Regions from separate parts of the Streptomyces sp. BK022 genome, predicted to be linked through region 1. Evidence: riboswitches for the same ligand, from Rfam matches in the RefSeq annotation. Region 1 holds a riboswitch; each other region holds the start of a gene.
The links. A riboswitch is a leader RNA that binds a small molecule or an ion and turns the genes downstream of it on or off. The one in region 1 is predicted to bind thiamine pyrophosphate.
Positions count from the first base shown of each region.

Region 2: another riboswitch for thiamine pyrophosphate. It lies ahead of thiC (phosphomethylpyrimidine synthase ThiC); the one in region 1 lies ahead of EV284_RS11105 (thiamine ABC transporter substrate-binding protein).
Region 3: another riboswitch for thiamine pyrophosphate. It lies ahead of thiO (glycine oxidase ThiO); the one in region 1 lies ahead of EV284_RS11105 (thiamine ABC transporter substrate-binding protein).

Region 1 covers NZ_SHKU01000002.1:1,086,257-1,096,376, forward strand. The annotation lists gene EV284_RS11095 (hypothetical protein) at 622-843, opposite strand; gene rlmN (23S rRNA (adenine(2503)-C(2))-methyltransferase RlmN) at 1,003-2,109, shown strand; TPP riboswitch at 2,152-2,259, shown strand; gene EV284_RS11105 (thiamine ABC transporter substrate-binding protein) at 2,339-3,412, shown strand; gene EV284_RS11110 (iron ABC transporter permease) at 3,463-5,064, shown strand; gene EV284_RS11115 (ABC transporter ATP-binding protein) at 5,064-6,086, shown strand; gene EV284_RS11120 (LAETG motif-containing sortase-dependent surface protein) at 6,161-6,856, opposite strand; gene EV284_RS11125 (LOG family protein) at 7,003-8,130, opposite strand; gene EV284_RS11130 (AAA family ATPase) at 8,177-8,734, opposite strand; gene EV284_RS11135 (VOC family protein) at 8,745-9,152, opposite strand; gene EV284_RS11140 (hypothetical protein) at 9,258-10,120, opposite strand, start outside.
Region 2 covers NZ_SHKU01000006.1:169,652-179,771, reverse strand. The annotation lists gene EV284_RS24580 (SsgA family sporulation/cell division regulator) at 1-109, shown strand, start outside; gene EV284_RS24575 (YibE/F family protein) at 211-1,692, opposite strand; TPP riboswitch at 1,764-1,936, shown strand; gene thiC (phosphomethylpyrimidine synthase ThiC) at 1,929-3,734, shown strand; gene EV284_RS24565 (hypothetical protein) at 3,767-4,624, opposite strand; gene EV284_RS24560 (metallophosphoesterase) at 4,819-5,892, opposite strand; gene EV284_RS24555 (LacI family DNA-binding transcriptional regulator) at 6,191-7,303, opposite strand; gene hisC (histidinol-phosphate transaminase) at 7,712-8,797, shown strand; gene EV284_RS24545 (cytochrome ubiquinol oxidase subunit I) at 9,005-10,120, shown strand, end outside.
Region 3 covers NZ_SHKU01000003.1:885,420-895,539, forward strand. The annotation lists gene pknB (Stk1 family PASTA domain-containing Ser/Thr kinase) at 1-1,896, opposite strand, end outside; partial or broken gene EV284_RS15575 (thiazole synthase) at 1,988-2,779, opposite strand; gene thiS (sulfur carrier protein ThiS) at 2,782-2,982, opposite strand; gene thiO (glycine oxidase ThiO) at 2,979-4,163, opposite strand; TPP riboswitch at 4,160-4,272, opposite strand; gene EV284_RS15590 (hypothetical protein) at 4,326-4,676, shown strand; gene EV284_RS15595 (FAD-dependent oxidoreductase) at 4,709-5,941, shown strand; gene EV284_RS15600 (Rv2175c family DNA-binding protein) at 6,008-6,373, shown strand; gene thiE (thiamine phosphate synthase) at 6,468-7,115, shown strand; gene metF (methylenetetrahydrofolate reductase [NAD(P)H]) at 7,213-8,136, shown strand; gene EV284_RS15615 (hypothetical protein) at 8,193-9,113, shown strand; gene EV284_RS15620 (NAD(P)/FAD-dependent oxidoreductase) at 9,121-10,120, opposite strand, start outside.

The DNA of each region.
Region 1 (10,120 bases):
CGGCCTGGAGGTCCGTACGCGCTTCGTGGAACTGATCAAGAGCTTCGATGTATTCCACAGAGGCCAGGGAGAGGTCCGGCCTCGTATCGAGCAGATCTCGCCACTGACGCAAGAGTCGGTACACGCGATCCGACTTCTCCTTGACTGCTGGCGGTGCCTGCAGATTGATCTCATAGCGCCGCGTGAGCACCGAGGAGTCTCGAAAGGCATCCAAAGCAGCCTGGTAGCGAACAGTCGGGTCAGTCTCCCGCAGGATGATCAGTCGTAGGGAAGACGAACTCTCGGTCAGGGCCGTGAGGTATTGGTGTAGAGATCTCGTCGTAAATCCTGGACACGACTCGCATGATCACGGCGGTACCGCACGCGATCGACAAGCAGGGTAGCGCCGATGCCCAGCATGGCGCCGATAACCGCGCTGATCTGTGTCCCCCAGTTCACGAGCGGCGCCGTAGTGCTACCGGATCGCTCAGGGAACCCCGCAAGGTGGAACGCGGGCTGCACCACCGCTGATTCAAGGGCTGGAGTGGTGGTCAGCGACCGTGCGGTACAGCACAGGATCGCTCGGGAGGCCCGAATCGCCGGAACTGCGAGCGGCAGCAACAGCTTCTGGGAACATCCTGATCATGTGAACGGCGACAGTCCCTTGCTCTCCAGATGGGCGAGCAACGAGTCAAGGCATGCGTCTGCCGTGGCCAGGTCGGCACGGAAGAACGAATCCTCGCCGAGTGGCCCACCGCTGACAATGACCATCCAGGCCGTCCGCCGTTCAATCATGCGGTCACCGTCGACCTTGAAGACGGTCGTGACTCCGCGCTCGGCCAGCCACTCCATCAGCTCCAGCATGTCCACTCGCACCCCTCCGGAGAGATCGTCTCGTTCCTGCAGCACGCATTCCTGGGCCGTCCGAGGCCGTCCAACGCCGACAGACGCCACCCACGGGTGACCACCCCCACCCCGCTCCGGCCTGGGCACCCCGAGTCGATCTGAGACACTGGTACCACCATGCCCAAGCCCGGAGAACTCACTTTCGTTGCCCCCCGCGGAGCCAAGAAGCCGCCGCGGCATCTCGCTGATCTTTCGCCCGCCGAGCGGAAGGACGCTGTCGCGGAGGCGGGGGAGAAGCCGTTTCGTGCCAAGCAGCTCTCGCAGCACTACTTCGCGCGGTACGCGCACGACCCCGAGCAGTGGACGGACATCCCGGCCGGCTCGCGGGAGAAGCTGCGGGAGGCGCTGTTCCCGGAGCTGATGTCGGTGGTCCGGCATCTGGCCACGGACCAGGGCACCACCCGTAAGACGCTGTGGCGGCTGTTCGACGGCACGCTCGTGGAGTCGGTGCTGATGCGGTACCCGGACCGGGTCACCATGTGCATCAGCAGCCAGGCCGGGTGCGGGATGAACTGCCCGTTCTGCGCGACCGGGCAGGCGGGCCTCGACCGGAACCTGTCCACCGCCGAGATCGTGCACCAGATCGTGGACGGCATGCGGGCGCTGAGGGACGGCGAGGTGCCCGGCGGCCCCGCGCGGCTCTCCAACATCGTCTTCATGGGCATGGGCGAGCCGCTCGCCAACTACAAGCGGGTCGTGGGGGCCATCCGGGCGCTCACCGACCCCGCCCCCGACGGCCTCGGGCTGTCCCAGCGCGGTATCACCGTGTCGACCGTCGGCCTCGTCCCCGCCATCCACCGCTTCGCCGACGAGGGCTTCAAGTGCCGGCTGGCGATCTCGCTGCACGCCCCCGACGACGAGCTGCGCGACACCCTCGTCCCCGTGAACACGCGGTGGAAGGTGCGCGAGGTGCTGGACGCCGGGTTCGAGTACGCGGAGAAGTCCGGCCGCCGGCTGTCCATCGAGTACGCCCTGATCCGGGACATCAACGACCAGGCGTGGCGCGGTGACCGGCTCGGCCGGATGCTCAAGGGCAGGCCCGTGCACGTCAACCTGATCCCGCTCAACCCCACCCCCGGCTCCAAGTGGACCGCCTCCCGTCCCGAGGACGAGAAGGCGTTCGTGGAGGCCATCGCCGCGCACGGCGTGCCGGTGACCGTCCGGGACACCCGCGGTCAGGAGATCGACGGGGCGTGTGGCCAGCTCGCGGCCACCGAGCGGTAACCTGGGCCGGTCAGTACAACGTCATACCAGTCATACATCTGCATATTCCGACAGGGGAGCGCCACAGCGCTGAGAGTGCGGCAACCAGGCCGCAGACCCTCTGAACCTCGCCCAGGTCATTCTGGGTAGGAAGTTCGGTCATCACTCAAGCTGTTGTGCCCTGCCCGGCCTCCCGCGCGGAGTCCGGGCAGGGCCGCGTCTCTTCCTGGCCCACCCAGGAGGACCACCAGTGCACACCAAGACCTTCGTGGCCGCGGCGGCCGGCCTCGGCCTGCTCACGCTCTCCGCGTGCGGGTCCGCCGACACCAAGGGGGCCGCGGACACCAAGACCGTGACCCTCGTCAGCCACGACTCGTGGGCCGCGTCGAAGAACGTGATCGCGGACTTCGAGAAGCAGTCCGGCTACAAAGTGCGCGTCCTCAAGGACGGCGACGCCGGGCAGGCCGTCAACAAGGCGATCCTCACCAAGGACAACCCGCAGGGCGACGTCTTCTTCGGCGTCGACAACACCCTGCTCTCCCGCGCCCTCGACAACGGCCTCTTCCAGCCGTACGCCGCCAAGGGCCTCGGGCAGGTCGACCCCGCCTTCCAGCTCGACGCGGCGGGGCACCGCGTCACCCCGGTCGACCAAGGCGACATCTGCGTCAACTACGACAAGGCCTACTTCACCGAGCACAAGCTGAAGCCGCCGCGCACCTTCGCCGACCTCGCGGACCCGAAATACAAGAACCTCCTGGTCACCGAGAACGCCGCCACCTCCTCGCCCGGCCTCGGCTTCCTGCTCGGCAGCGCGGCCGGATACGGCGACAAGGGCTGGGAGGGGTACTGGAAGAAGCTGAAGGCCAACGGCGTCAAGGTCGTCGACGGCTGGGAGCAGGCGTACTACCAGGAGTTCTCCGGCTCCTCCGAGGGCAGGAAGGCGGGCGGCGACCGGCCGCTCGTCGTGTCGTACGCCTCCTCGCCGCCCGCCGAGGTGATCTACGCCAAGAAGAAGCCGAAGACCGCCCCGACGGGTGTCTCGGACGGCACCTGCTTCCGGCAGGTCGAGTTCGCCGGCCTGCTGGACCACGCGAAGAACCCCGCGGGCGGCAAGGCGTTCCTCGACTTCCTGCTGTCGAAGCAGTTCCAGCAGGACATGCCGCTGAACATGTTCGTGTACCCCGTGATCAAGGACGCGAAGGTGCCCGCCGAGTTCACCGAGTACGGGCCCGCCGTCAAGAACCCGGCGACCATGGCGCCCCGGAAGATCGCCGCCAACCGCGACCAGTGGGTCAGCTCGTGGACGTCACTCGTTCTGAAGTAGCGCGAGCAGCCGGACGGCGAGGCCGCGGGAGCGCGGCGCGGCTGGGGCTCATGGCCCTGCCCGTCGCGTTCTTCGCGCTGTTCTTCGCCTGGCCCGTCGCCGCGATCACGGCGCGCGGGCTCAAGGCCGACGGCACCTGGCACCTCGGGCGGTTCGCCGAGGTGCTGGGCCGCTCCGACATCCGGCACGTGCTCTGGTTCACCACCTGGCAGGCCCTCGCCTCCACCGCGCTGACCCTGCTGATCGCGCTGCCCGCCGCCTGGGTCTTCGCCCGGCTGGAGTTCCCCGGCAAGCAGGCGCTGCGGGCCGTGGTCACCGTGCCGTTCGTGCTGCCCACGGTGGTCGTCGGCACCGCGTTCCTCGCCCTGGTCGGCCACGGCGGACTGCTGGACGAGCTGTGGGGCGTCCGCCTGGACACCACGGTGTGGGCGATCCTCCTCGCGCACGTCTTCTTCAACTACGCCGTCGTGGTCCGCACCGTCGGCGGGCTCTGGGGACAGCTCGACCCCCGGCAGGAGGAGGCCGCCCGGATGCTCGGCGCCTCCCCGCTGCGCGCCTGGCGCCAGGTGACCCTGCCCGCGCTGGCCCCCGCGGTGGCCGCCGCCGCGCTGATGGTCTTCCTGTTCACCTTCACCTCCTTCGGCGTGGTCCAGATCCTCGGCGGGCCCACCTTCTCCACCCTGGAGGTGGAGATCTACCGCCAGACCTCCGAGGTCTTCGACCTGACCACGGCCGCCGTCCTCACCCTGGTGCAGTTCGCCGCGGTGGGCGCGATCCTCGCCGTGCACGCCTGGACGGTACGGCGCCGGGAGACCGCGCTGCGCCTGGTCGACGCCTCCGGCACCGCCCGCCGTCCGCGCGGCGCCGGCCAGTGGGCGCTGCTCGGCGGGGTGCTCGCCACCGTCGCGGTGCTGCTGGTGCTGCCGCTCGGCGTGCTGGTGCGCCGCTCGCTGGACGCGCCGGGCCTCGGCTACTACCGGGCACTGACCGACGCCGACGGCGGTACGTTCCTGGTGGCGCCGCTGCACGCGGTGTGGACCTCGCTGGAGTACGCGGTCGCCGCCACCGGTATCGCCCTGGTGGTCGGTGCCCTGGCCGCCGCGGCACTGGCCCGCAGGGACGCGGGCCGGCTGATGCGCGGGTTCGACGCGCTGTTGATGCTGCCGCTCGGCGTCTCCGCCGTGACGGTCGGCTTCGGCTTCCTGATCGCGCTGGACGAGCCGCCGCTGGACCTGCGCCAGTCCTGGTTCCTGGTCCCGCTCGCCCAGGCGCTGGTCGGCGCCCCCTTCGTCGTACGGACCATGCTGCCGGTGCTGCGGGCGGTGGACACCCGGCTCAGGGAGGCGGCGGCGGTGCTCGGGGCGTCGCCCTGGCGGGTGTGGCGGGAGGTCGATCTTCCGCTGGTGCGGCGGGCGTTGCTGATCGCGGCGGGGTTCGCGTTCGCGGTGTCGCTCGGCGAGTTCGGGGCGACCGTGTTCATCGCCCGGCCGGACAACCCCACGCTGCCGGTCGCGGTGGCCCGGCTGCTGAGCCGGCCGGGGGAGCTGAACTATGGCCAGGCGATGGCCCTTTCCACGATTCTCATGGTGGTCTGCGCGGCCGCGCTGCTCCTGCTGGAGCGGCTGCGCACCGACCGGACGGGGGAGTTCTGATGCTGCTGAGCCTGAAGGAGGCGACCGTCCGTCTCGGCGGGCGGCCGGTGCTCGATGCGGTGAACCTCGGTGTCGCCGAGCACGAGGTGGTGTGCGTGCTCGGGCCCAGCGGCAGCGGCAAGTCGACGCTGCTGCGGAGCGTGGCCGGCCTCCAGCCCCTGTCCTCGGGGCGGGTGCTGCTCGACGGGCGGGACCAGACGGGGGTGCCCGCGCACCGGCGCGGGGTCGGGCTGATGTTCCAGGACCACCAGCTCTTCCCGCAGCGGGACGTGGGCGGCAACGTCGCCTTCGGGCTCCGCATGCACGGCATGCCCAAGGAACAACGGGAGTCGCGGGTAAGGGAGTTGCTGGAGCTGGTCGGGCTGCCCGGCGCGGCCCGGCGGGCGGTGGCCGGGCTGTCGGGCGGGGAGCAGCAGCGGGTCGCCCTCGCGCGGGCGCTCGCGCCCCGGCCGAGGCTGCTGATGCTGGACGAGCCGCTCGGGCAGTTGGACCGCTCGCTGCGGGAGCGGCTGGTGGTCGAACTCCGGGAGCTCTTCAGCCGGCTCGGCACCACCGTGCTCGCCGTCACCCACGATCAGGGCGAGGCGTTCGCGCTGGCCGACCGGGTGGTGGTGATGCGGGACGGGGGGATCGCGCAGTCCGGGACCCCGCTGGAGGTGTGGCGCAGGCCGGCCGACGCGTTCGTGGCCCGCTTCCTCGGCTTCGAGAACGTGGTACCGGCGCGTGTGACCGGGGCGGCCGCCGACACCCCCTGGGGCAAGCTGCCCGTGCCCGAGGGGTCACCGCAGGGCGCCGGTGAGCTGCTGGTCCGGCCCGCCGGGGTGCGGCTCGTGGGCGTCGGGGAGGGACTCGCCTGCACGGTGACCGCCCGCACCTTCAAGGGCACCCATGTGGCGCTCCGGCTCCAGCCCCGCGACGGCGGCCCGCACCTGGAGGCGGCCTGCCCGCTGCGCGACGCGCCCGGGACCGGCGCCGAGGTCGGGGTGGAGTTCGACGCGGCGGAGACCGTCGTCCTCGGCTGACCCGCGCACAAGGCAGCGGCCCGCCCCCGTACGAGAGGGGGACGGGCCGCTGTCGTGCTGGGTGGGCGAAGACGTCAGCTGCCGGTCTTCGCGCCACGGCGGCGCATGCCGAAGTACACCGCGCCACCGCCGACGACGACGAGGGCACCGGCGACACCGGCGATCAGGCCGGTGTTGGAGTTCGCACCGGTCTCGGCGAGGTTCGAGTCACCGATCGCCGCGGACGGCGCGTTGCTCGGAGCCTCGGACGCCGGAGCGGCGGCGCTGCTCTCGCTCGCGGACGGGGCGGCGCTGCCCTCGGCCGGGGCCGACGCGGACGGAGCGGCGGACTCGGAGGCGGGCGTGGTGGGGGAGGGGGACTCCTCCTTCTTGCACGCGGTCGCCGGAGCCGTCAGGTTGGGCTCGATGTTCTTGTTGTCGATGAAGCGGGGCACGTTGACGTTGACGCGGTAGACCGCGCCGGGCGCCCAGTCCTCGTCGAAGACGATCGTGGCGCCCTCCTTGGTGCCGGTCACCACCTGCTCGCCGATCTTCTTCTCGTCGGCGCCGTTGTTCTCCAGGAACACCGAGACGGTGGCCTTCTGGCCGGAGAAGTCGCGGTCGGTGACGGTGATCTGGCCCTTCTCACCCTTGCACGTGGCCTCGGCCTTGAACTCGCCGATGTTGCAGGCGAGAGCCTGACCGGAGACACCCAGGACCAGGGCGGCCGACGCGGAGGCCAGGCCCAGGATGCGCACGGAGCGGCGCGCGTTACGGCGGGATATGGACAAGTCATGTCCTTTGCTGAGTGCAGAACTGCGGGGGGTTGAAGGGGAGTTGGAGCGGAGCCCCAGCGTCCCCACAAGACACACAGGTTTATAAGCGCGCCATAAGCGTGTCAATGCGTAAGCAGTCAACGGGCGTTGACTTTACCTTCTTATTGCTCGGCGAGACGTTTCAACGCGTCGGAAGCCAGCTCGATCCGGCCAACCAGGGCGATACGGGACTCCATCGGCCGTTCCCGTGCCAACGCCCGCAGCAGGGGCCAGGTGGGGAGCTTCTCGGTCCAGTGCTCCTCGTCCACCAGCACCATGGGCGTCGGATTGCCGCGCGAGCCGTAGTAGTTGGGCGTGGCGTTGTCGAAGATCTCCTGCACCGTCCCCGCCGCGCCCGGCAGGAACACCACCCCGGCGTTGGAGCGGGCCAGAAGGCCGTCCTCACGCGTGGCGTTGGCGAAGTACTTGCCGAGGTGGGAGGCGAACGCGTTGGGCGGCTCGTGCCCGTAGAACCAGGTCGGGATGCCCACCGACCCGCCCCCGCCCGGCCAGCGTTCCCGCACCTCGAAGGCGGCCCGCGCCCAGTCCGTCACGGACGGGGTGAAGGAGGGTGCCTTGGCCAGAATCCGCAGGGCCTCGGTCAGCATCCCCTCCTCGAAGGGTGCCGCGTACGCCCCGAGGTTGGCCGCCTCCATCGCGCCCGGACCGCCTCCGGTCGCCACCGTGAAGCCGGCGCGGGCCAGTTCGCGGCCGAGCCGGGCCGCGCCCGCGTACTCCTCGGTGCCGCGGGCCATCGCGTGGCCGCCCATGACGCCCACCACCCGTGCGCCGGTGAGGAGTTCGTCCAGCGCGTCGGAGACGGAGTCGTCGTGGACCGCGCGCAGCATCGAGGCGAGGATGTCGCCGTCCGACTTGGTCCGCTGGAACCACGCGTACGCCAGCGCGTCCGGCGTCGCCTCGTATCCGTCGGCCAGCGAGGCGAACAGCTCCTCGGGGGTGTAGACGAAGCCGCGGTACGGGTCGAAGGGCAGGCCCGGCACCGGAGGGAACACCAGGGCGCCCCGGGCGGTGAGGTGCGCGGACGCGCCGAGGTGCATGGGGCACCCGAGGAAGACGGCGCCCGTGGTGTCCAGCCTCAGCAGGTCCTCCGTACGGCCGGTCAGGTCGACGGCCTGCACGCGGAACCCCGCGAGGGTGCCGTGCGCGGCGACGACGGCGTCGAACTCCGCCAGCGACTCGATCTCGTGGTCCGGGGCGACCTCTTCGGGCCGGGCGGGTATCGGAGGCATCCGCACATGCTAGTGCGGCCCCGCCTCACCTCCCGGCCCCGCCTCGTCACGCGACACGGTGCCGGGCCCGTAGCCGGGTGAAGGCGGTCGGGGTCGGCCGGTGGGGGAGGAAGTCGCGGATGCGCTCGGCGCAGGCGCGGGGGGACTCGGCCCCGGTGTCGCACTCCAGGTCGTAGTCGCCGTGGGCGTGGACGAGGTCGTACTGGAGGGCGGCGAGGCCCGGCTCCCGGTCGCCGCGGGCCCGCTCGCGCCGCTCCAGCTCCTCCAGCGGGCAGTGGACGCCCACGAAGAGCACGTCCTCGGGGCGCAGTACGGTCAGGCAGTCGGTCAGCCGCCACGGCTCGCTGAGCACGTGGTCCACCACCAGGTCGTTACCCACCTCCGCCATGGCCGCGACCGAGCGGTGGAAGCCGAGCCGGGTCCGGCGCAGCGCGGCATCGAACTCCTTCTGCGACAGCTCCCGTCGGGCCCGCATCGCGTTGAAGGCGTCCACCGAGAGGTGGGAGTACACGCCGTCGTCCAGGAGACCGAGCAGCTCGCGCGCGATGCTCGACTTCCCGGAACTCGACGTGCCGTTGAGAAAGATGATCCGGCCGGGTGTCATGCGGGCATGATCAGCCCTGGACCGCGGCGGGGTCCATCCACATGACCTCCCAGGTGTGGCCGTCCAGGTCGTCGAAGGCGCGGCCGTACATGAAGCCGTGGTCCTGCGTCGCCCCGTGCGCGGTGCCGCCCGCCGCGATGGCCTTCTCCACCAGCTCGTCCACCTTCTCCCGGCTCTCCGCGCTCAGACAGAGCAGGGTCTCGCTGGAGGTGCGGGAGTCCACGATCTTCTTCTGGGTGAACTGGGCGTAGTGCGCCGGCGAGAGGAACATCGCCACGATGGTGTCGCTGATCATCACGCTGACCACTTCGTCCGTGCTGAACTGCTCGTTGATGCCGTAACCCAGGTCGCTGTAGAACTTCCGGGTGGCGGGCACGTCGGCGGTGACCAGGTTCACGAAGATCATCTGCTGGTACATCGGTTCTCCCCTGCTACAAGTGCGCGAGCTGCGTTCGCCGGTATAGACGACGGGCCGCCGGAAAACTCATCGGCGGCCCGCGGACTTTCCTTCTTCGCTCGTCCCTCAGCGCGTCGGCGGCAGTGCCGACAGGTAGGCGATCAGCAGGGTGAGCGGGACGAACAGGGTGATCAGCGCGGCGGCCCGCAGGGCGGCGGAGCCCCGCAGCATGGTGGCCGGGGCACCGAGGCGGAGCAGCGCGGCGGTGGTGCCGGCGCGGTTCTGGCGGGTCTCGACGGCGGCGGTCAGCAGCGTGGCCAGTGTGCAGCCGCCGACCACCAGGGTGGCCACGGTCGACAACGGGCCGAAGGCGGCGGCCGGCTGGTCGTACAAGGCGGTCGTGGCGAGCGCCGCCGACGTCACCGCGCAGACCACCCCCAGCGGGCGTCCGATCCGGGTGGCCTCCGACATCAGCACCCGCCCCGCCAGCAGCCGCAGCGCGCCGGGCTGCGCCGACTGGAGCACCCGCCCGCACAGGTAGGTGAGGCCCGGCGCGGCCAGGACCAGTCCGAGCGCGGTGAGCAGCCAGCCGCCCAGTACCGCCGCGCCCTCCACGGGCAGCGCCAGCACGGACGCCGGGGCGGCCCGGTTCGCGTACGCCTGCACGGCGAGGCCCGCCGCCAGCGCGGCGACACCCCAGGGAAAGCCCGCCGGTGCCTCGCGGGGCGGCGGCGCGACGGTCAGTACGTCCGACCACCCTTCGGCCCCGGCCTCCACCGGAGCTTCGGCCGAAGCGGGTGCCTCCGCCTTGTGCAGGACGGCGTGCCAGCGGGCGCCGATGGACGCCGTGCCCTTCGAGGCGGGCCGGCGCGGGTCCCGGGGGCGCAGGCTGAGCGCCACCGCGGCCGACGCGGCGAGCGGCAGCAGCGCCAGCAGCGTCAGCGCGGCCGGTACCGGAAGCGGCCGGCCGGCCGCGAGGAACTGCGCGC
Region 2 (10,120 bases), on a different contig from region 1:
CACCGACAAGCTGGTGCCGCTCGGGCAGGAGGGTGCGCTGGCCGACTTCGACACCCACCTCGACGAGGCGCTGGGCCGCATCCTGGCCGAGGAGCAGAGCGCGGGCTGACGGGGCGTGGCCGAGGGGAGCCAGGCGCTCGAACGGACTCCGTGGACCTTTGAAGAAACGCTTCTGCAAGGGTTCAGGGTCCGGCGCCCCCGGCGCCCCGCTCAGTGCTTCCGACGCCGCCCCCGGCCGCCCGGGGCCGCGACGGGCCGGGCGCCCTTCGGAGCCGCCGCCCCGGGCGCGGGGCGGTCCGCCGAGACGACCAGGGCGGCGAGCGCGGTGGTGACGGGCACCGAGGCGACCAGGCCGATCGAGCCGACCAGCGTGCGCACGATCTCCTCCGCCACCAGCTCGCTGGTGGCCACCGTGCCCACCCCGCTCTGCGCGATGGAGAACAGCAGCAGGAGGGGCAGCGCGGCGCCCGCGTAGGCGAGGACCAGGGTGTTGACGACGGACGCGATGTGGTCGCGGCCGATGCGGATGCCCGCTCGGTAGAGCCCCCGCCAGCCCATCGAGGGATTGGCCTCGTGCAGCTCCCACACGGCCGAGGTCTGGGTGACCGTCACATCGTCCAGCACGCCGAGCGAGCCGATGATGACGCCCGCGAGCAGCAGACCGCTCATGTCGATCGACGGGTAGAGCCCGTGGATCAGGCCGGTGTTGTCGTCGGTGTTGCCGGTGAGCGCGGCCCAGCCGATGAACTGCGAGCCCAGGACGCCGATCAGCAGCAGCGAGACCAGCGTGCCGAGCACCGCTACGGAGGTGCGGGCCGAGAGGCCATGGCACATGTACAGGGCGATCAGCATGATCGCGCTCGACCCGACCACCGCCACCAGCAGCGGGTTCGAACCCTGGAGCACCGCGGGCATGATGAACAGGGTCAGTACCAGGAAGCTGACCGCCAGGGCCACCAGCGCCATGACGCCGCGCAGCCGGCCCACCACCACGACGGCGACCGCGAAGATCCCGGCGAGCAGGGCCATGGGGAACGTGCGGTTCAGATCCGTGACCGCGTACTGGAGCTCCTTCGGCGCCTTGGGCTCGTAGGCGACCACCACCTTGTCGCCCTGGTGCAGCTGCCGGGTCTGGTCCGGCTGCACCAGCTCGGTGAAGGTGCGGCCCTTGTCCTTGCCGGTGTCGACCCGGACCGTGGCCTTCTTGCAGGGGCCCTTCTTGTCCTCCTGGGCGCCCTGAGCGCCGCCGGTGGCGGAGGGGTCGCCGACGGGGGCCTGCCCGCCCGCGCCACCGACCTGGCAGCTCACGGAGGTCACCGTGGTGACGGTGGCCTGCTGCGTCTGGCGGTCGAAGCCCACGCCGGTGCGCTGGTGCGGGGGCGCGCCTCCGGGCCAGAGCACCACCAGCCCCACCACGACGGCCGCGCTGAACGGGATCAGGATGGCCGCGATGACCTTGCGCAGATGCTTGGAGACCGGTGTGGCGGGGCCGTGACTGTGGGAATGGCCGTGCCCGCCCCCGGAACCGTGCCCGCCGTGCCCATGCCCGCCGTGCCCATCGTGCCCGTGCCCATCGTGGCCGTGCCCACCGTGCCCGTGCCCCTGTCCACCCCCGTCGCCGGGACCTGGTCCGGAGCCGGGCCGGTGGGGTGGGCCGGGAGGAGGGTAGGGAGACTGCTGCGTCGTGGTCACGGCCCGATCATTGCAAGAACGGGGGAGGCCCACTGTTCATCCCGTCACATGGGGCGCTAGCGTGGAGGCACCTTTGCACACGCGGGAGCTCGGAGCACCGGGCTGAGAGGGCGCTGACCTCCGTCGTTGCGATGTTTCACGTGGAACGTGGTTCCCCGTGAACATCTGCGGACGGGAATCGCTGCGTCGACCGCCGAACCTGTTACCGGGTAATGCCGGCGTAGGGAGTAGGTCTCATGACCAACAAGGACGCACGCACGCCTGCCTCCACGCAGAACGCGACGAACAACTCGTCGGGCGAGGAGGCCGGAAAGTCCATCGGCTGGCACAAGGCGTATGTCGCGGGTTCGCGCCCCGACCTGCGCGTGCCGGTCCGTCAGGTGCATCTCACCAACGGGCGGTCGGTCACGCTGTACGACACCTCAGGCCCGTACACCGATCCGGAAGCCGACACCGATGTCCGCCGGGGGCTCGTCCCGCTGCGGGAGAACTGGATCGTCGCCCGTGGCGACACCGAGGAGTACGCGGGCCGTCCGGTCCGCCCCGAGGACGACGGGCTCAAGCACACCTCGCCGCGCGGCGGGCTGCGCAATCTGGACGCCGTCTTCCCGGGACGGCCCCGCCAGCCCCGGCGCGGACGCGCGGGCCGGGCGGTCACCCAGCTCGCGTACGCCCGCCAGGGGGAGATCACGCCGGAGATGGAGTTCGTGGCGCTCCGGGAGAACGTCGCTCCCGAGGTGGTCCGCGACGAGATCGCGGCGGGACGCGCCGTGCTGCCCGCCAATGTGAACCATCCGGAGATCGAGCCGATGATCATCGGTAAGCGGTTCCTGGTGAAGGTCAACGCCAACATCGGCAACTCGGCGGTCACTTCCTCGATCGAGGAGGAGGTGGAGAAGATGACGTGGGCGACCCGCTGGGGCGCGGACACGGTCATGGACCTCTCCACCGGGCGCAACATCCACACCACCCGCGAGTGGGTGCTGCGCAACTCCCCCGTCCCCATCGGCACCGTGCCGCTCTACCAGGCGCTGGAGAAGGTCGACGGCCGGGCCGAGGAGCTGACCTGGGAGATCTACAAGGACACAGTGATCGAGCAGGCCGAGCAGGGCGTGGACTACATGACGGTGCACGCCGGTGTGCGTCTGCCCTACGTCCCGCTCACGGCGAACCGGAAGACGGGCATCGTCTCGCGCGGCGGCTCGATCATGGCCGCCTGGTGCCTGGCGCACCACAAGGAGTCGTTCCTGTACGAGCACTTCGAGGAGCTCTGCGAGATCCTCGCCGCCTACGACGTCACCTACTCGCTCGGTGACGGTCTGCGGCCCGGCTCGATCGCGGACGCCAATGACGAGGCGCAGTTCGCGGAGCTGCGCACGCTCGGGGAGCTCAACCGGATCGCCCGGCGGTTCGACGTGCAGACGATGATCGAGGGCCCCGGGCACGTCCCGATGCACAAGATCAAGGAGAACATCGACCTTCAGCAGGAGATCTGCGACGAGGCCCCGTTCTACACGCTCGGCCCGCTGACCACCGACATCGCGCCGGCCTACGACCACATCACCTCCGGTATCGGCGCCGCGATGATCGCCTGGTGGGGCACGGCGATGCTCTGCTACGTCACGCCCAAGGAGCACCTGGGGCTGCCGAACCGGGACGACGTCAAGACCGGGGTCATCACCTACAAGATCGCCGCTCATGCGGCCGACCTGGCCAAGGGGCACCCCGGCGCCCAGGAGTGGGACGACGCGCTCTCGGACGCCCGCTTCGAGTTCCGGTGGGAGGACCAGTTCAACCTCGCCCTGGACCCGGACACGGCACGGGAGTTCCACGACGAGACGCTGCCCGCCGAGCCCGCCAAGACGGCCCACTTCTGCTCCATGTGCGGCCCGAAGTTCTGCAGCATGAAGATCTCGCAGGACATCCGGCGCGAACACGGCGGCAACCGGGCCGAGATCGAGGAGGGCATGGCGAGGAAGTCACTGGAGTTCGCGGCCACGGGCAATCGGGTCTACCTGCCGATCGCGGAGGACACCCCCTGACGCCCTAGTCGTACGGGACGCCGGCCGGATGTTCAGTCCGGCTGGTGTTCCGGTCCGCCGAAGTCCGGGCTCGAGTAGTCCGGGCTGCTGAAGCGGGGCCGGTCGGTGGCCGTGCCGTCGTCGGGGCTGGTGAAGCCGGGGCGGCCGTAGCCCAGGCGGGGCATCCGGCTCGGGCCGGGGGCCGGCAGGGGCTGGGCGGCGGGCGTGCCGGGCTGGGCGAGGGCGTCGCGGAGGAACGGCAGGATGCCGCGTTCCAGCAGGGCGTCCCGCCACTCCTCGCCCGCCCGTGCCACCGCCTCGCGGGCCTCCGCCTGGGCGGCCGCCTCGGCGGAGGAACTGTTGCGCAGCGCGGTGAGCAGCAGTGCCACCCCGGCGGCCAGGATCGCCGCCGCCGTCACGGCCCCGAAGACCCAGCCGACGGTCACCATGGTCCGGCCGAACTGCTGGCCGGGGGCGACCATCCGCAGGATGTAGCCGACGAGGAGGAAGAGCACGGCGGCCGTCCCGGCGAGCACGGGGGCGAGCACGGCGACCATCGCGCTGGCGCCCGCACCGGCGGCCTCGGCCGTCTCCCCGAGGGCGGCGGCGAGCCCGAGAGCGCCCGACTCCGTCTCGACCGGGGCGGTTTCGGCGGCCGACTCGGCGGCCGGGGCCGGATGGCGCAGCTCCTCGCGGACCTCCACGTAGCGCTGGTACTCGGCGGCGGCCGCCGCCGTGATGAGGGCCGTGGCGCTGAGCGCCATCGTGCGCAACTGCTCGGGGTTGAGCCGCTGTCCGATGCCGGACAGCTCCGGGTGGGCCGGTGCGGAGCGCAGCGCCTCATCGAGGAGCCGCTCGAATTCCCGGCGGTCCTCGCTCAGCAGGTGCTGCGGAACGCTGTTCATGTGCATCCCCCGATGCTCCGTAGGGCTTGGGGCTCGCATGGTGACGAGCCGTCGGGCAGAAACGGAGGGGAGCCTGCTACGGATAAGCCGATGGTAGAGCTGTCACACCGCACGGTGACAGGGGGTTGCCGGAAATTGAGGCGATGCCCCGTGCCCCTTCCGCGCAGTCCCGGCCCGGTGCCGGGCGGCGCGGTGCGGGGTCAGGCGTCCAGCGGGAGTTGCTGGACCAGCAGCTTTCCGGCCATGGTCACGCCGCCGTCCATGGCGATGGCGAGGCCGTCGGCGTAGACGTGCGGGCCCTCGACGTGGGGCTCGCCCCGCTCCTCACCCTCTTCGGAACCGACCTGGCCGAGCAGATAGGGGATCGGGCTGTGGCCGTGAACGACCCGGGAGCCGCCGTACGTATCCAGCAGGGAGCGCACGGCGTCGGCGCCGCCCTCGTCCCGGAAGGAGAAGCGCTTGGTGAACTTGCGGAACAGGTCCCAGACCTCGTCCGCGTCGTTGCGGGTCAGCGCCTCGCGGACGGTGTCGTTGACCGCCTCGATCGAGTCGCCGTAGTCGAGGTAGGCGGTGGTGTCGGAGTGGAGCAGCAGATGGCCGTCGACCTCCTCGACCGCGTCCAGCCGGGCCATCCACTGGAGGTGGTGGTCCTGGAGGCGGTCCATGTCGGTCTTCTGGCCGCCGTTGAGCAGCCAGGCCGCCTGGAAGGTGGCGGTGCCCGCGCCGGAGTTGACCGGAGTGTCGCCGAACCGCTTGGCGCCCAGCAGCAGCAGCTCGTGGTTGCCCATGAGCGCCTTGCAGTAGCCGCCGGCCGCCGCGGCCTCGGCGGACAGCCGCATCACCAGGTCGATGACGCCGATGCCGTCCGGGCCCCGGTCGGTGAAGTCGCCGAGGAACCACAGCCGGGCGGTGCCCGCGCACCACTGGCCCTCCTCGTCGACCAGGCCCTTCTCCCGCAGCGCGCTCAGCAGCTCCTCGATGTAGCCGTGGACGTCGCCCACGACGAACAGCGGACCGGGGCCCGCCTCGGGCTGCGGCGCCGGGGCGGGAGCGGGCTCGACGGGGGGCGGGAGGGTGTCGCCGCGCTGGATGACCGGCAGGTCGCGCTCGGTCGGGGTGTACCCGTCGGGGTGCTCCTCCTCCTGCGGAGGGACGACGTCACCGGGGTGCACGTCGGCGTACGGACCGGTCTCGTGGACGTACGCGGGCACCCGGAAGTCGCGCAACGTCGCCGTACGCTCCGTATCGGGTCCCAGACCGGCCCCCTGAGTCATCAGACCCCTCCACCATCGCGCCGAAGCTGCACCGCTTCGGACTGCCTGGTCGCAGCGGCCCGCGGTGTCGTGCGCCCATCATAGGAACGCGCGTCGCGCCATGTGATGACCCAGGGGTGGTGAATCACGGTGAGGTCCCTGATCACTGGGGCTTTCGTCCCGATTGGGCAGGAGTCCGGCCGGTTGCCCGGCGGGGACGGGGTGGCCGCCGGCCGGTTGCCCGCCCCGGTTCGACGAGGCGCGGCGGACCCCCGCCACGCCTCGCGTACCTCTCCGGGTTCCTCGGACCGGTTCCGCGTCAGTCCCGTTCCGGCGCCCGCGGCGGGCTGACCGTGGTGCGCGGCGGGCGGCGCTGGGAGGAGGTGCGCACGATCAGCTCCGTCGGTATCACCTGCTCGACCGGCTGGTCCGACTCGACCCCCTCGATGGCGTCGATGAGGAGCTGTACGACTGCCGTGCCGATGCGGCGCGGCTTCAGCGAGAGCGTGGTGATGGGCGGCTCGGTGGTGGCGTACACGGTGGACTCGCTGCAGCACACCAGCAGCAGATCCTCCGGGACGCGCAGGCCGTAGCGCCGGGCGGCGGCGAGCAGGTCGGTGCCGTTGGGGTCGAAGAGGCCGTAGACGGCGTCCGGGCGGTCGGGGCGGGCGAGCAGCCGGTCGGCGGCGACGGCGCCCGCGCACGGGTCGTGCGCCGGGTAGGCCTCATAGACCGGGTCCTGGCCGACCCGCTCGCACCAGCGCAGGTAGGCGGTGGTGGACAGGTGCGTGTACGTGTCCGTGGTGGTGCCGGTGAGCAGGCCGATGCGGCGGGCCCCGGCGGCGGCGAGGTGGTCGAGGATGCCGAGGACGGCGGCCTCGTGGTCGTTGTCGACCCAGGCGGTGACCGGGAGGGAGCCGGCCGGGCGGCCGTCGGAGACGACCGGTAAACCCTGCCGGACCAGTTCGCTGACGACCGGGTCCTGATCGGAGGGGTCGATGACGACCGTGCCGTCCAGCGCGACGTTGGACCACACGTCGTGCCGGGAGGTCGCGGGCAGGATGACCAGGGCGTACCCCCGGGCGAGCGCGGCGGAGGTGGCGGCCCGCGCCATCTCGGCGAAGTACGCGAACTCGGTGAAGGTGAAAGGTTCATCCCCGTACGTGGTCACGGTCAGGCCGATCAGGCCGGACTTGCCGGTACGGAGGGTGCGGGCGGCGGCCGAGGGCCGGTAGCCCAGCCGGTCGGCGACCTCGCGGACATGGCGGCGGGTGGCGTCCGGGAGCCGCCCCTTGCCGTTGAGGGCGTCGGAGACGGTCGTGATGGAGACCCCGGCGGCGGCGGCCACGTCTCTGATGCCGGCCCGTCCGGGCCGGCTGCCCCGCCGGGAGGTTTCCGCGCGGCTCACCTGGTGCTTCCCTGCTGCTGTCATGGCGAGCCGATAGTAGGGCTCTTCCGGTGGGGTAGGGCGGACGCATATGCATGCGTTGACAGGCACGTTTCTGCATGGTCGTCAGGCCCCAACCACCTTTGAAAGCAAGTCAGTTGGCTGGGTCGATGGCAAGACGTGTCTTGTCGACGCGCGTGGGCCTGCCAAGGGCTCCATGTCTCGAAGAGGTCTCAACTCACCTTCACGAGGGACGCGCGCCACGGCGCGAGCTACCGGCGCATGGACAAATGCGTGGTGCGCCCCCTAAAGCGCAGCCAGTCGCCCGGCGTGACCCCGGAGCCGCGGAAGCCGGGACGCACCGGTGCGCAAGCGCGCCGAATCCTCATAAGGTGAGGAGCATTGGATGCCGGCGGCGTCGACGGTCCGCCGGTGGTCGCGAGGAGGACTGCGGTGAGCGAGACGAGCCCCAAGCTGCGCGCGGAGCTGGAGGGTATCCCCACCTACAAGCCGGGCAAGCCCGCCTCGGCCGAGGGTCCGGTCGCCTTCAAGCTGTCCTCCAACGAGAACCCCTATCCCCCGCTGCCGGGTGTGATGGAGCGGGTGACGGCGGCGATGACCGAGTTCAACCGCTACCCCGACATGGCGTGCGGCGGTCTGATGGCCGAGCTGGCCGAGCGTTTCGGCGTCCCGGTCTCCCACCTGGCCACGGGCACCGGCTCGGTCGGCGTGGCCCAGCAGCTGGTGCAGGCGACCAGTGGTCCCGGCGACGAGGTCATCTACGCCTGGCGCTCCTTCGAGGCGTACCCGATCATCACGCGGATCAGCGGCGCCACGCCCGTGCAGGTGCCGCTCACGCCCGGGGATGTGCACGACCTGGACGCCATGGCGGACGCGATCACCGAGCGGACCCGGCTGATCTTCGTCTGCAACCCCAACAACCCCACCGGCACCGTGGTGCGGCGGGCCGAGCTGGAGCGGTTCCTCGACCGGGTGCCGAAGGACGTGCTGGTGGTGCTGGACGAGGCGTACCGGGAGTTCATCCGGGACTCCGAGGTGCCCGACGGTGTCGAGCTGTACCGGGAGCGGCCGAACGTCTGCGTGCTGCGCACCTTCTCCAAGGCGTACGGGCTGGCGGGGCTGCGGGTCGGTTTCGCCATCGCGCACGAGCCGGTGGCGGCGGCGCTGCGCAAGACGGCGGTGCCGTTCGGCGTGAGCCATGTCGCGCAGGAGGCGGCGATCGCCTCGCTGCAGGCCGAGGACGAGCTGCTCGGCCGGGTCGGTTCGCTGGTGTGCGAGCGCGCCCGGGTGGTCGACGCGCTGCGCGCGCAGGGGTGGACGGTGCCGGAGACGCAGGCCAATTTCGTGTGGCTGCGGCTGGGGGAGCGGACCATGGAGTTCGCGGCGGCGTGCGAGGACCACGGGGTGGTCGTGCGGCCGTTCGCCGGTGAGGGCGTGCGGGTGACGGTCGGTGAGAACGAGGCGAACGACCTGTTCCTGAAGGCGGCGGAGGCGTTCCGCCGCGAGGTGGCGGACTGACGCCGGTCCGCAGTCCGTGCGGTGAGGGCCCTGCCGGGAGGCGGGGCCCTTCGTCGTAGGGGCCCCCTTGTGGATGCCGAATACGTGTGCGCCATAATGGCTTGTGAATGTGAACGCTTTCACAAGCTCCGACCGGATTGCTCCATATGTGGGGGGCATAAGCGGCGAAGGCCGCACCGGCACCGCGAAGTAAGGAGGGGTGACGACGTGGAACTGGCGTTGGCGCCGGAGACCCTGGCGCGCTGGCAGTTCGGCATCACCACCGTCTATCACTTTCTGTTCGTCCCCCTGACGATCTCCCTGGCCGCCCTCACGGCCGGGCTGCAGACGGCCTGGGTGCGCACGGAGAAGGAGGTCTACCTCAGGGCCACCAAGTTCTGGGGCAAGCTCTTCCTGATCAACATCGCGATGGGCGTGGTCACCGGCATCGTGCAGGAGTTCCAGTTCGGCATGAACTGGTCGGAGTACTCGCGCTTCGTCGGGGACATCTTCGGCGCCCCGCTGGCCTTCGAGGCGCTGATCGCCTTCTTCTTCGAGTCGACCTTCATCGGGCTGTGGATCTTCGGCTGGGACAAGCTGCCGAAGAGGATCCACCTGGCCTGCATATGGATGGTCTCGATCGGCACGGTCCTCTCGGCGTACTTCATCCTCGCGGCCAACTCGTGGATGCAGCACCCCGTCGGCTTCCGGATCAACAAGGAGCGGGGGCGCGCCGAACTGACCGACTTCTGGGCCGTGCTGACCCAGAACACCGCGCTCGCCCAGGCGTTCCACACCCTCTCCGCGGCCTTCCTGACCGGGGGCGCCTTCATGGTGGGCCTGGCCGCCTACCACCTGGCCCGGCGCCGGCACATCACGGTGATGCGGACCTCGCTGCGGCTCGGCCTGGTCACCGTGGTGATCGCCGGACTCCTCACCGCCATCAGCGGCGACACCCTCGGCAAGGTGATGTTCAAGCAGCAGCCGATGAAGATGGCCGCCGCCGAGGCCCTGTGGGACGGTCAGAAGCCCGCGCCCTTCTCGGTGTTCGCCTACGGCGACGTGGACAAGGGCCACAACACCGTCGCCGTCGAGGTGCCGGGTCTGCTGTCCTTCCTGGCGAACGACGACTTCACGTCCTACGTCCCCGGCATCAACGACGTCAACAAGGCCGAGCAGGAGAAGTTCGGGCCCGGGGACTACCGGCCCAACATCCCGGTCGCCTACTGGGGCTTCCGCTGGATGATCGGGTTCGGCATGGCCTCCTTCACCCTCGGGGCGCTCGGGCTCTGGCTGACCCGGAAGAAGTTCCTGCTCCCCGGGCACCTGCGCACCGGCGACGAC
Region 3 (10,120 bases), on a different contig from region 1:
GCCCGCCACCGACTGCTTCTTCACGGTGTCGCCGAACAGCCCCAGCAGCCCGCGGTCCTCGTGCACCTCGAACCCGGCCGCCTCCAGCTTCCGGTGGGCGTCGTCCACGTTCGACCCGACCACGTCCGGCACCTTCACCATCTCCGGGCCCTTGGACAGCGTCAGCGTCACCGTGTCGCCCTCGGCGCCCCGGGCGCCCGGCTCCGGCGACTGGGAGGCGACCTGGCCCTTGTCGTAGTCGGAGTGGACCCGCTCGGGGGCGATCCTCACCTTGAGACCGACGTCGGTCAGGTCCTGGCGCGCGCTCTCCGCGTCCTCGCCTTTGACGTCCGGGATGTCGACGGGGGCGCCCTTGCTGACGACCAGCGCGATCGCCGAACCGGCGTGCCGCTCGACGCCCGCCTCCGGTGTCGTACGGATCACCGAGCCCCGCCCGACCTCGTCGCTGAACTCCCGGGTGACCATGCCCGGCTCCAGACCGGCCGCCTTCAGCCGCTCCCGCGCCCGCTCCAGCGGCTGCCCCGCCACCCGGGGCACCGAGACGGTGCGCGGGCCCAGCGAGACCGTGAGGCCCACCGAGGCGTGGCCCCGGACGCGGGAGCCGGCCGAGGGGTCGGTGCTGATGACCGTGCCCCGGTCCACCGTGTCGCTGTAGGCGCGCTTCACGCCGCCCACCTCCAGCCCGGCCGCCTTCAGCCGCTGCTCGGCCTGGTCCTGGGTGCGCGACAGCACCGGCGGCACCTTGGTGAACTGGCCCGAGTTGATGTACCAGACGCCGCCGCCGACGCCGAGGACCGCCAGCACCGCGACCAGCAGTGTCACCAGCCCGCGCCGGGGCCGCCGGGACCGTCCGGCTCCGTGCCGGGTGGTGGGCGGGGGCTCGATGTCGGTCGTGTGCAGCACGCTCGTGACGTCGTGGACGTCGTCGCCGTCCCCGTTCACCGGGAGCGGCCGGATCGCCGTCATGGCGCGCGGCAGCACACTCGTCCGGTCGCCCGCGTTGTCGTGGGCGCCCAAGAGGGCTCGCGGGGGCAGCGCGTCGAGCTGCTCCTCGGTGAGCGTGCCGCGCACCCGCAGCACCTCGCCGAGCAGCGCGGCCGCGTCCGCGGGGCGCAGGGCCGGGGTGCGGGCGGTGGCGGCGGCCACCAGCCCGTCCAGCTCCGGAGCCAGGCCCGGCGCGAGCGCCGAGGGCGGGGGCACGTCGTCGTTCAGGTGCTGGTAGATGACCTGGGCGGGGGAGTCCCCGGAGTGCGGCTTGGCGCCGGTCAGCATCTCGTAGAGCACGACACCGCAGGCGTACACGTCCACGCGCGGGTCGGCGGTGCCCTGCTCGATCTGCTCCGGGGCCAGGTAGGAGACGGTGCCGAGGACCGAGCCGGTGGTGCTGGTGACCGTGTCGACCGCGCGCACCAGACCGAAGTCGGCGACCTTGACCCGGCCGTCGTCCCCGATCAGCACGTTCTCCGGCTTCATGTCCCGGTGCACGAACCCGGCCCGGTGCGCGGCGCCCAGCGCGGCGAGCACCGGCTCCACGATGTCCAGGGCCGCCCTCGGCCGCAGCGCGCCCCGCTCGCGCAGCACGTCGCGCAGGGTGCACCCGGCGACGTACTCCATCGCGAGGTAGACGTAACCCCCGTCGGTGCCCTGGTCGAAGACCTGCACCACGTTGGGGTGGGACAGCCGGGCGACCGACTTGGCCTCGCGGATGAACCGGTCCACGAAGGTGCCGTCGGCGGCCAGCGCCGGATGCATCACCTTGAGCGCCAGGACCCGGTCCAGCCGGATGTCCAGGGCCCGGTACACGGTCGCCATCCCGCCGACGGCGATCCGCGCCTCGACGCGATAGCGGCCGTCGAGCACCTGGCCGAGGAGGGGGTCCGAGAGGGTCGTATCCACGCGGGCGAGTCTACGAGGGGTGCGCGGGCCCGGCTCCCGCTGCGCCGTCCGGGTGAGCTGCTGCAGCAGAGCTGTGACCGTTTCGCGAGGTGAAGGCCGGGCGCTCGGGGTCGAGGTCCGCGCGCCCCCGGGCAGGGGAGGACGCCCGCGCGAAATGGCGGCGCGGGATACGCCCCGCCCGCCGGGCCAGGTGCCCGGCGTGCACGGCGTACCGCATGGCGGAGGCCATCGTCTCGGGGTCCTGCGCGCGGGTGACGGCCGAGGCGAGCATCACACCGGCGCACCCCAGCTCCATCGCCAGCGCCACGTCGGAGGCCGTGCCGGCCCCGGCGTCCAGGATCACCGGGACGTGCGACTGCTCCACGATCAGCTCGAAGTTGTGCGGGTTGCGGATGCCGAGCCCGGAGCCGATCGGGGAGCCCAGCGGCATCACGGCCGCGCACCCCACGTCCTGCAGCCTGCGAGCCAGCACCGGGTCGTCGTTGGTGTACGGCAGCACGGTGAAGCCGTCGTCGACCAGCGTCTCGGCCGCGTCCAGCGTCTCCACCGGGTCCGGCAGCAGGGTCCGCTCGTCGGCCACCACCTCCAGCTTCACCAGACCGGTGCCGAGCGCCTCGCGGGCCAGCCGGGCGGTCAGCACCGCCTCCCCGGCGGTGAAGCAGCCCGCGGTGTTGGGCAGGACGCGGATGCCGAGCTTCTCCAGCACCGAGAGCACCGAGCCGTGGGCGCCGGGGTCGACCCGGCGCATGGCCACCGTGGTCAGCTCGGTGCCGGACGCGATCAGCGAGCGCTCCAGCACGTCCAGGCTGGGCGCGCCGCCGGTGCCCATGATCAGCCGGGAGTCCAGGGCCAGATCACCGAGGAGCAGGGGGTCGGTGGTCATGGTCAGCCTCCCTGGACGGCGGTGAGAACCTCGACCCGGTCGCCCTCGGCGAGGCCGGTCTCGGCCCACCGGGTGCGCGGGACCACGGTCTCGTTGACGGCGGCGGCCACCCCGGAGGGCGCCGGGGTGAGGACGCGGACGACGGCGTCCAGGGCGGTGCCGGGCGCCACCTCGCGGCGCTCGCCGTTGACCAGGATGTTCATGCGGAGCGCTCCAGGGTGGGGGAGGGGGCGGCGAAGCGGCGCGGCGAGAACGGGCGCGCCACCTCGGGCAGGCCCGCGCCGCACAGCACGTCGGCCATGACGTCCCCGGTGACGGGGGTGAGCAGCACGCCGTTGCGGTGGTGCCCGGTGGCCAGCAGCAGGCCGGCCAGGCCCGAGGGGCCGAGCAGCGGGGCGTTGTCGGGGGAACCGGGGCGCAGGCCGGCCAGGGTCTCGGTGAGCGGCAGCTCGGTGATGCCGGGCACCAGCTCATGGGCGTCGCGCAGCAGCTCGTACACCCCGCCCGCGGTGACCGTGGTGTCGTACCCCAGCTCCTCGGTGGTCGCGCCGATCACCAGCTCGCCGTTCTCGCGCGGCACCAGGTACACCGGCCCGCCGCGCACCACGGCCCGCACCGTACGGCTGAGGAACGGCCGGTACCGGGGCGGCACGGTCAGCCGCAGCACCTGTCCCTTCACCGGGCGCACCGGCGGTACGAGCGCCTCGGGCACGCCCGGTAGCCGCCCGCTGAGGCTGCCGCCCGCCAGCACCACCTGACCTGCGGCCAGCGAGGTCCCGTCCGCCGTGGTGATCCCGGTGGCCCGGTCCGCGGCGGTGTCGAGCCGCGCGGCCCACGTGCGGTGGAAGGCCACCCCGGCCCGCTCGCAGGCGGCGAGCAGCGCGGCGGCCAGCCGCCTGGGGTCGATCTGGTGGTCGCCGTCGGCCCGCAGTCCGCCCCGCACACCGGGCGCCAGCATCGGTTCCAGCCGGCGGCACTCCCGCCCGGACAGCCACTGGGAGTCCAGTCCGCACCGGAGCTGCAGCTCGTGCACCTCGCGGAGCTGGGCGCGGTCGTCGGTGTCGAAGGCGACGGCCAGCGTGCCCGAGCGGCGGTAGCCGAGGTCGTGGCCGGTGGCCTCGGCCAGCTCGGCGGCGAAACCGGGATAGCGGCGCACGGAGGCCAGGTTCAGGGCGAGCAGCCCCTCCTCGCCGTGGTGCAACTCGGTGACGGCGGCGAGCATCCCGGCCGCGACCCGCGCGGCCCCGCCGCCGGGAACGGGGTCCACCACGGCGGCGGTGAGCCCCCGCCCGGCCGCGCGCCAGGCGGTGACCAGGCCGATGATCCCGCCCCCGACGACGAGGACGTCCGGAGCACCGGGTCGTTCGGACGTATGTGACGGCATGGGCGTCCCGCCCCTCCCTTCGCCGGCATGACCCGGATCAGGTTCGTACGGTCGGAGGCCGCCAGCCTCCCTCTCAGCCCGGTGCGTCCGGGCTCCCGCGAGTGCAGTTACGGTGGCCAGCCTAGCCGCCCGCCCAGTTCACCCGTAAGGGAGCCCTCGCCCATGCCCCGCTCGCTCGACGGACTCACCCTCGCCCCCGTGACCGACCAGGCACCTGGCCAGGTGGGCACCGGGACCCGGTTCGCCTACCACGAGAGCGAGGGGCGGATCTGGGCCGAGTACGCGGGCGGCGACATCGCGCGCGGCCACCTCGTCGGCACCCGCGCCGGGGACCGGCTCGACTTCCGCTACGTGCAGCTCCGGCACGACGGCACCACCGCCTCCGGGCACTGCGTCTCCACCGTGGTCGAACTGCCCGACGGCCGCCTGAGGCTGGAGGAGGAGTGGCAATGGGAATCCGGGCCGGGCGCGGGCACCAGCGTGGTGGAAGAGGTCGGTGCCGCAGCGCACTGACTGACGGAGAGTCAGTGACCTAAGGTGACCGTGTGAGCGAGCAGAGATCTTCGGCGGGCCAGGCACAGGAACGGCGCGTGGTCGTCGTCGGGGCGGGGATGGCCGGGGTGCAGACCGCCGTCGCCCTGCGCGAAGGGGGCTTCGCCGGGCCCGTCACCCTGATCGGCGCCGAGGCGCACCAGCCGTACGACCGGCCCCCGCTGTCCAAGGCCGTCCTGCTGGGCACCGCCGACGGCTCCGCCTTCGACGTGGACTTCGCCTCGCTCGGCATCGATCTCCGGCTGGGCCGCGAGGCGCTCGGCGTCCGCCCCGCCGACCGCGAGGTGGACACCACCGCCGGGCCCGTCCCGTACGACGTGCTGGTCCTCGCCACCGGTGCCGAACCGGTCCGGCTGCCCGGCACGGACCAGGCGCCCGGCGTGCACCTGCTGCGCACCCTGGACGACGCCGAGCGGCTGCGCCCGGTGCTGGCCGCGCAGCACGACGTGGTGGTCGTCGGCGCGGGCTGGATCGGCGCCGAGTTCGCCACCGCCGCCCGGGAGGCGGGCTGCGCGGTGACCGTCGTCGAGGCCGCGGACCGCCCGCTGGCCGGCGCCCTGCCCGCCGAGGTCGCCGCCCCGATGACCGCCTGGTACGCCGACGCCGGAGTCACCCTGCGCACCGGCACCCGGGTGGCGGCCGTCGAGCCCGGCGCGGTCGTGCTGGACGACGGCGCCCGGCTGCCCTCCGGCGCCGTCGTGGTCGGCATCGGAGCCCGCCCCGCCACCGGCTGGCTGGCCGGTTCCGGCATCGCCCTCGGCCCGCACGGCGAGGTGCTGGCCGACGACCGGCTGCGCACCTCCGCCGAGGACGTGTACGCGGTCGGCGACTGCACCTCCTTCCCCTCGGCCCGCTACGCCGAGCGGCTGCTCGTCCACCACTGGGACAACGCCCTGCAGGGCCCCCGTACGGTCGCCGCCGACATCCTGGGCGAGGAGGCGGCGCCCTACGACCCGGTGCCGTACTTCTGGTCCGAGCAGTTCGGGCGGTTCGTGCAGTACGCGGGCCACCACGCGGCCGCCGACCGCACGGTGTGGCGCGGCGACCCGGCCGACCCCGCCTGGACCGTGTGCTGGCTGCGCGAGGGGCGTCTGGTGGCCCTGCTGGCGGTGGGCCGCCCGCGCGACCTGGCCCAGGGCAGACGGCTGATCGAGGCGGGCCGGCTGATGGACGCCGACGCCCTGACGGACCCCGCGCTCCCGCTGAAGCAGGCCGTCACCGGGTAGGCGGGGTGCCCGCGCGCGGAGTGGCCCGACTACCGGCTGCCGGTGGAGGATGGCAGGCTAGGTGTCGTGACCGAGATTGACACCAATACCGACGCTCTTGTCCCCGCCTGGCTCACCCTCCCCGACATCGCCGAACAGCTCGACGTCGAGGTGACGCGTGTACGGCAGCTGGTCAAGGAGGGCCAGCTCATCGCCGTACGCCGCGGTGAGAACCGCGCGCTGCACGTCCCCGCCGCCTTCATCGACGAGGACAAGGTCGTCAAGGGCCTCACCGGCACCCTGACGCTCCTGCGGGACAACGGTTTCACGGACGAAGAGATGATCGAATGGCTCTTCACCCCGGACCCCTCCCTGCCCGGCACCCCCGCCCAGGCCCTCAGTGAGAACCGCGGCACGGAGGTGAAGCGCCGGGCCCAGGCGCTGGCCGTCTGACCCACCGCGCTCCATCGCGCCCCAGGGCGGCGCCCGGCCCGGCGCCGCCCCCACGCAAGCCGACCCGTACACCGAACACCGGGGGACCCACCGCATGCCCGACACCGCCCGCGCCCGCCTCGCCGACGCCCGGCTCTACCTCTGCACGGACGCCCGCCGGGAGCAGGGCGACCTCGCCGAGTTCCTGGACGCGGTCCTGGTCGGCGGTGTCGACATCGTCCAGCTGCGGGACAAGGGCATGGAGGCCGCCGAGGAGCTGGCCCACCTGGAGGTGTTCGCCGACGCCTGCGCACGGCACGGCAAGCTGCTCGCGGTCAACGACCGGGCCGACGTGGCCCACGCGGCCGGAGCCGACGTGCTCCACCTCGGCCAGGGCGACCTCCCGGTGCCCGCGGCCCGCGCGATCCTCGGCGACCGGGTCCTCGTGGGCCGCTCCACCCACTCGGAGGCGGAGGCCGCCGCGGCCGCCGTCCAGGACGGCGTGGACTACTTCTGCACCGGCCCCTGCTGGCCCACCCCCACCAAGCCCGGCCGCCACGCCCCCGGCCTCGGCCTGGTCCGGTACACGGCGGGCCTGAAGACCGAGCGCCCCTGGTTCGCCATCGGCGGCATCGACCGGACCAACCTGGACGAGGTGCTCGACGCGGGCGCCCGCCGGGTGGTCGTGGTCCGCGCGCTCACGGCGGCGGACGATCCGGGTGCGGCGGCGGCCGAGTTCGCCAAGCGGCTGCGGGAGATCTGACCGGGAGCCGTCCCAAGGGGTGGACAAGGGCCCGGCAATTCGGCCAAATCACCGGTGCCCGGTTGGGTCACCGGCCACCCGTGGCTAACCTGCGGGTATGGCCCTCGGAACCGCATCCACCAGGACTGATCGAGCCCGGACCGTCCGGGACATCCTCGCCACCGGCAAGACGGCGTACTCCTTCGAGTTCTACGCGCCGAAGACCCCGCAGGGCGAGCGCAACCTGTGGAACGCGCTGCGCAGGGTCGAGGCCGTCGCGCCCGACTTCGTCTCCGTCACCTACGGCGCGGGTGGCACCACCCGTGCCACCACGGTCAAGGAGACCCAGCAGATCGTCGTCGACACGACGCTCACCCCGGTCGCCCACCTCACCGCCGTCGACCACTCGGTGGCCGAACTCCGCAACATCATCGGCCAGTACGCGGACGCCGGCATCCGCAACATGCTCGCCGTGCGCGGCGACCCGCCGGGCGACCCGATGGGCGACTGGGTCGCGCACCCCGAGGGGCTGACCTACGCGGCCGAACTGGTGCGCCTCATCAAGGAGTCGGGGGACTTCTGCGTGGGCGTCGCCGCCTTCCCGGAGATGCACCCGCGCTCCGCCGACTGGGACACCGACGTCGCCCACTTCGTGGACAAGTGCCGCGCGGGTGCCGACTACGCCATCACGCAGATGTTCTTCCAGCCCGACTCCTACCTCCGGCTGCGCGACCGCGTCGCCGCCGCGGGTTGCGAAACCCCCGTCATTCCGGAGATCCTGCCGGTCACCAGCGTGAAGATGCTGGAACGGCTGCCGAAGCTGAGCAACGCGCTGTTCCCGCCCGAGCTGAAAGAGCGCATCCTCGCGGCGAAGGACGACCCGGCGGCGGTACGCTCCCTGGGGATCGAATTCGCCACGGAGTTCTGCGCCCGGCTGCTCGCCGAGGGGGTGCCCGGACTGCACTTCATCACGTTGAACAACTCCACGGCGACGCTGGAAATCTACGAGAACCTGGGCCTGCACCAACCTCCGCGGGCCTAGACCGGCCGCACCGCGATGCGACACACTGCGTAACGGTCACTGGGAGAGGGGCGTACATGGGCTGGACGGTCCTCTACATCGCGTTCGGCGTCGTCGCGCTGTGGTTGCTCGGCGAAGTGCTGCTGCAGTACAAGGCGCGGCTGCGCTGGCGGCTGCTCGCCTTCAGCGGGTTCCTCGGTGTGGTGGTCGGCGTGCTGATGCCGTCGGTCGTCGTCATCGGGCTGGGCGCCATCGCGTTCGCCGTCGGACAGACCTACGTCACGCTGTCCTTCCGCAAGGGCTTCGCGGCCGGCTGGGCCGTCAAGCGCCCCGACGACGAGGAGGCGGGCCCGGTCACCCGGCGCCGCCGCAATCGCGCCGAGCACCAGGACCCGGTCCTCGGCGACCCCGGCCCGGACGAGTCCGCCGACTCCGGCCGTGACCACCCCGGCCCGGAGACCGCGGCGTACGCCACCGACGGTTACGACCACGACGACGCCTACGACCGCGACGACGTGTTCACCCCGGCCCGCCCCGACCCCACCGCCGCCGAGACCACCTCGGTCTACGAGCCCCAGCCCATGCCCGACGACACCGGCAGCTACGGCGTCTACGGCGACGGCACCCCGGCCCAGCCCCAGCAGACCGACCAGGCGTACGCCTACGGCTACTCCGGCTACGACCAGCAGGGCTACGCCCCGAGCGGCTATGACACCGGCGCCCAGCAGGCGTACCCCGGCTACCCCGACCCCTACGGCCAGGGTTACGAGGGCGGCTACGACAACTCCGGTTACGCGCAGCAGGGTTACCCCCAGCAGAGCTACGGCCAGGACGCATACGGCGGCCAGGGCGAGACCCCGGCGGGCGGGGTGTGGGTACCGCAGCAGCGGACCGACGAGACCTACGGCGGCGAACTCCCGCCGGAGCAGCAGCAGTACCCCTACCAGGGCCAGACCCAGCAGCAGAACACCGGCTACGACGAGCAGTACCGCTACTGACAGCCGCTCACGTCGAGCCCCGGAACTCCGGCCCCTCCACGACGAGTCCGGCCACCATCGCCCCCGACATCCCCGCGTGCGGCAGGCCGCCGCCGGGGTGGGACCAGCCGCCGACCCGGTACAGACCGGGTAGCCGCGTGGAGTTGGCGGGGTGCAGGAGACCGCCCGCGCCCGCGGCCAGTGAGGGGGCGGGTACCGCGCCGTCACGGGCGCCGGTCTCGGCCGAGTTGTGGTCCGGGGTGCGGACCTCGTGCCAGAGCAGGCGGTCGCGCAGATCCGGGACCGCCTCGGCGGCCGCGTCGAGCAGGACCTCCGCGTGGCCCGCGTCCGTGTCCAGGCCGACGGGCAGGGTCGCCCACACCACCGCCGACTCGTGTGCGTCGTCCGGGCGCAGCGCCGGGTCGTCGGGACGCAGCACGGTGACCGTGGGGACGGGGAAGGGATCGCCGCCCGGGTTCGCCAGGAAGTCCAGCTCGGCCTCCGCGTCCGGGGCGTGCACGACCGTGCGGTGCGCTGCCCCCGCCTCACGGGCGCCCCTCAGCGCCAGCAGCAGGGTGAGCCGGGCGGCGCCGCGCGCGCCGGGGCGCACATCGCCGGTGCCGTCCAGGGGGTGGTCCGTCAGGCGGCCCAGCAGGGCCGGGTCCACGTCGGCCACCACATGATCGGCGTCCGCCACCGTGCCGTCGGCCAGCTCGACGCCCGCCGCGCGGCCGTCCTTCACGGTGATCCGGGTGACCTCGGCGCCGAACACGAACTCCACCCGGCGCCGCACACAGCGCTCGTACACGGCGCGGGCCAGCTCGCGGATGCCGCCGCGCACGTACCAGGTGCCGAAGGCGTGCTCCAGGTACGGCAGGACGGCGGCGCTCGCCGGGGCGGTGCGCGGGTCGAGGCCGTGGGCCAGGGCGTGGCCGGTCAGCAGGGCCGTGAGCCGGTCGTCGCGCGTCTCCCAGGCGGCGACCTCGGCGAGGGTGGTGGCCCGGCGGGTGCGCAGCAGGCGCTTGTGC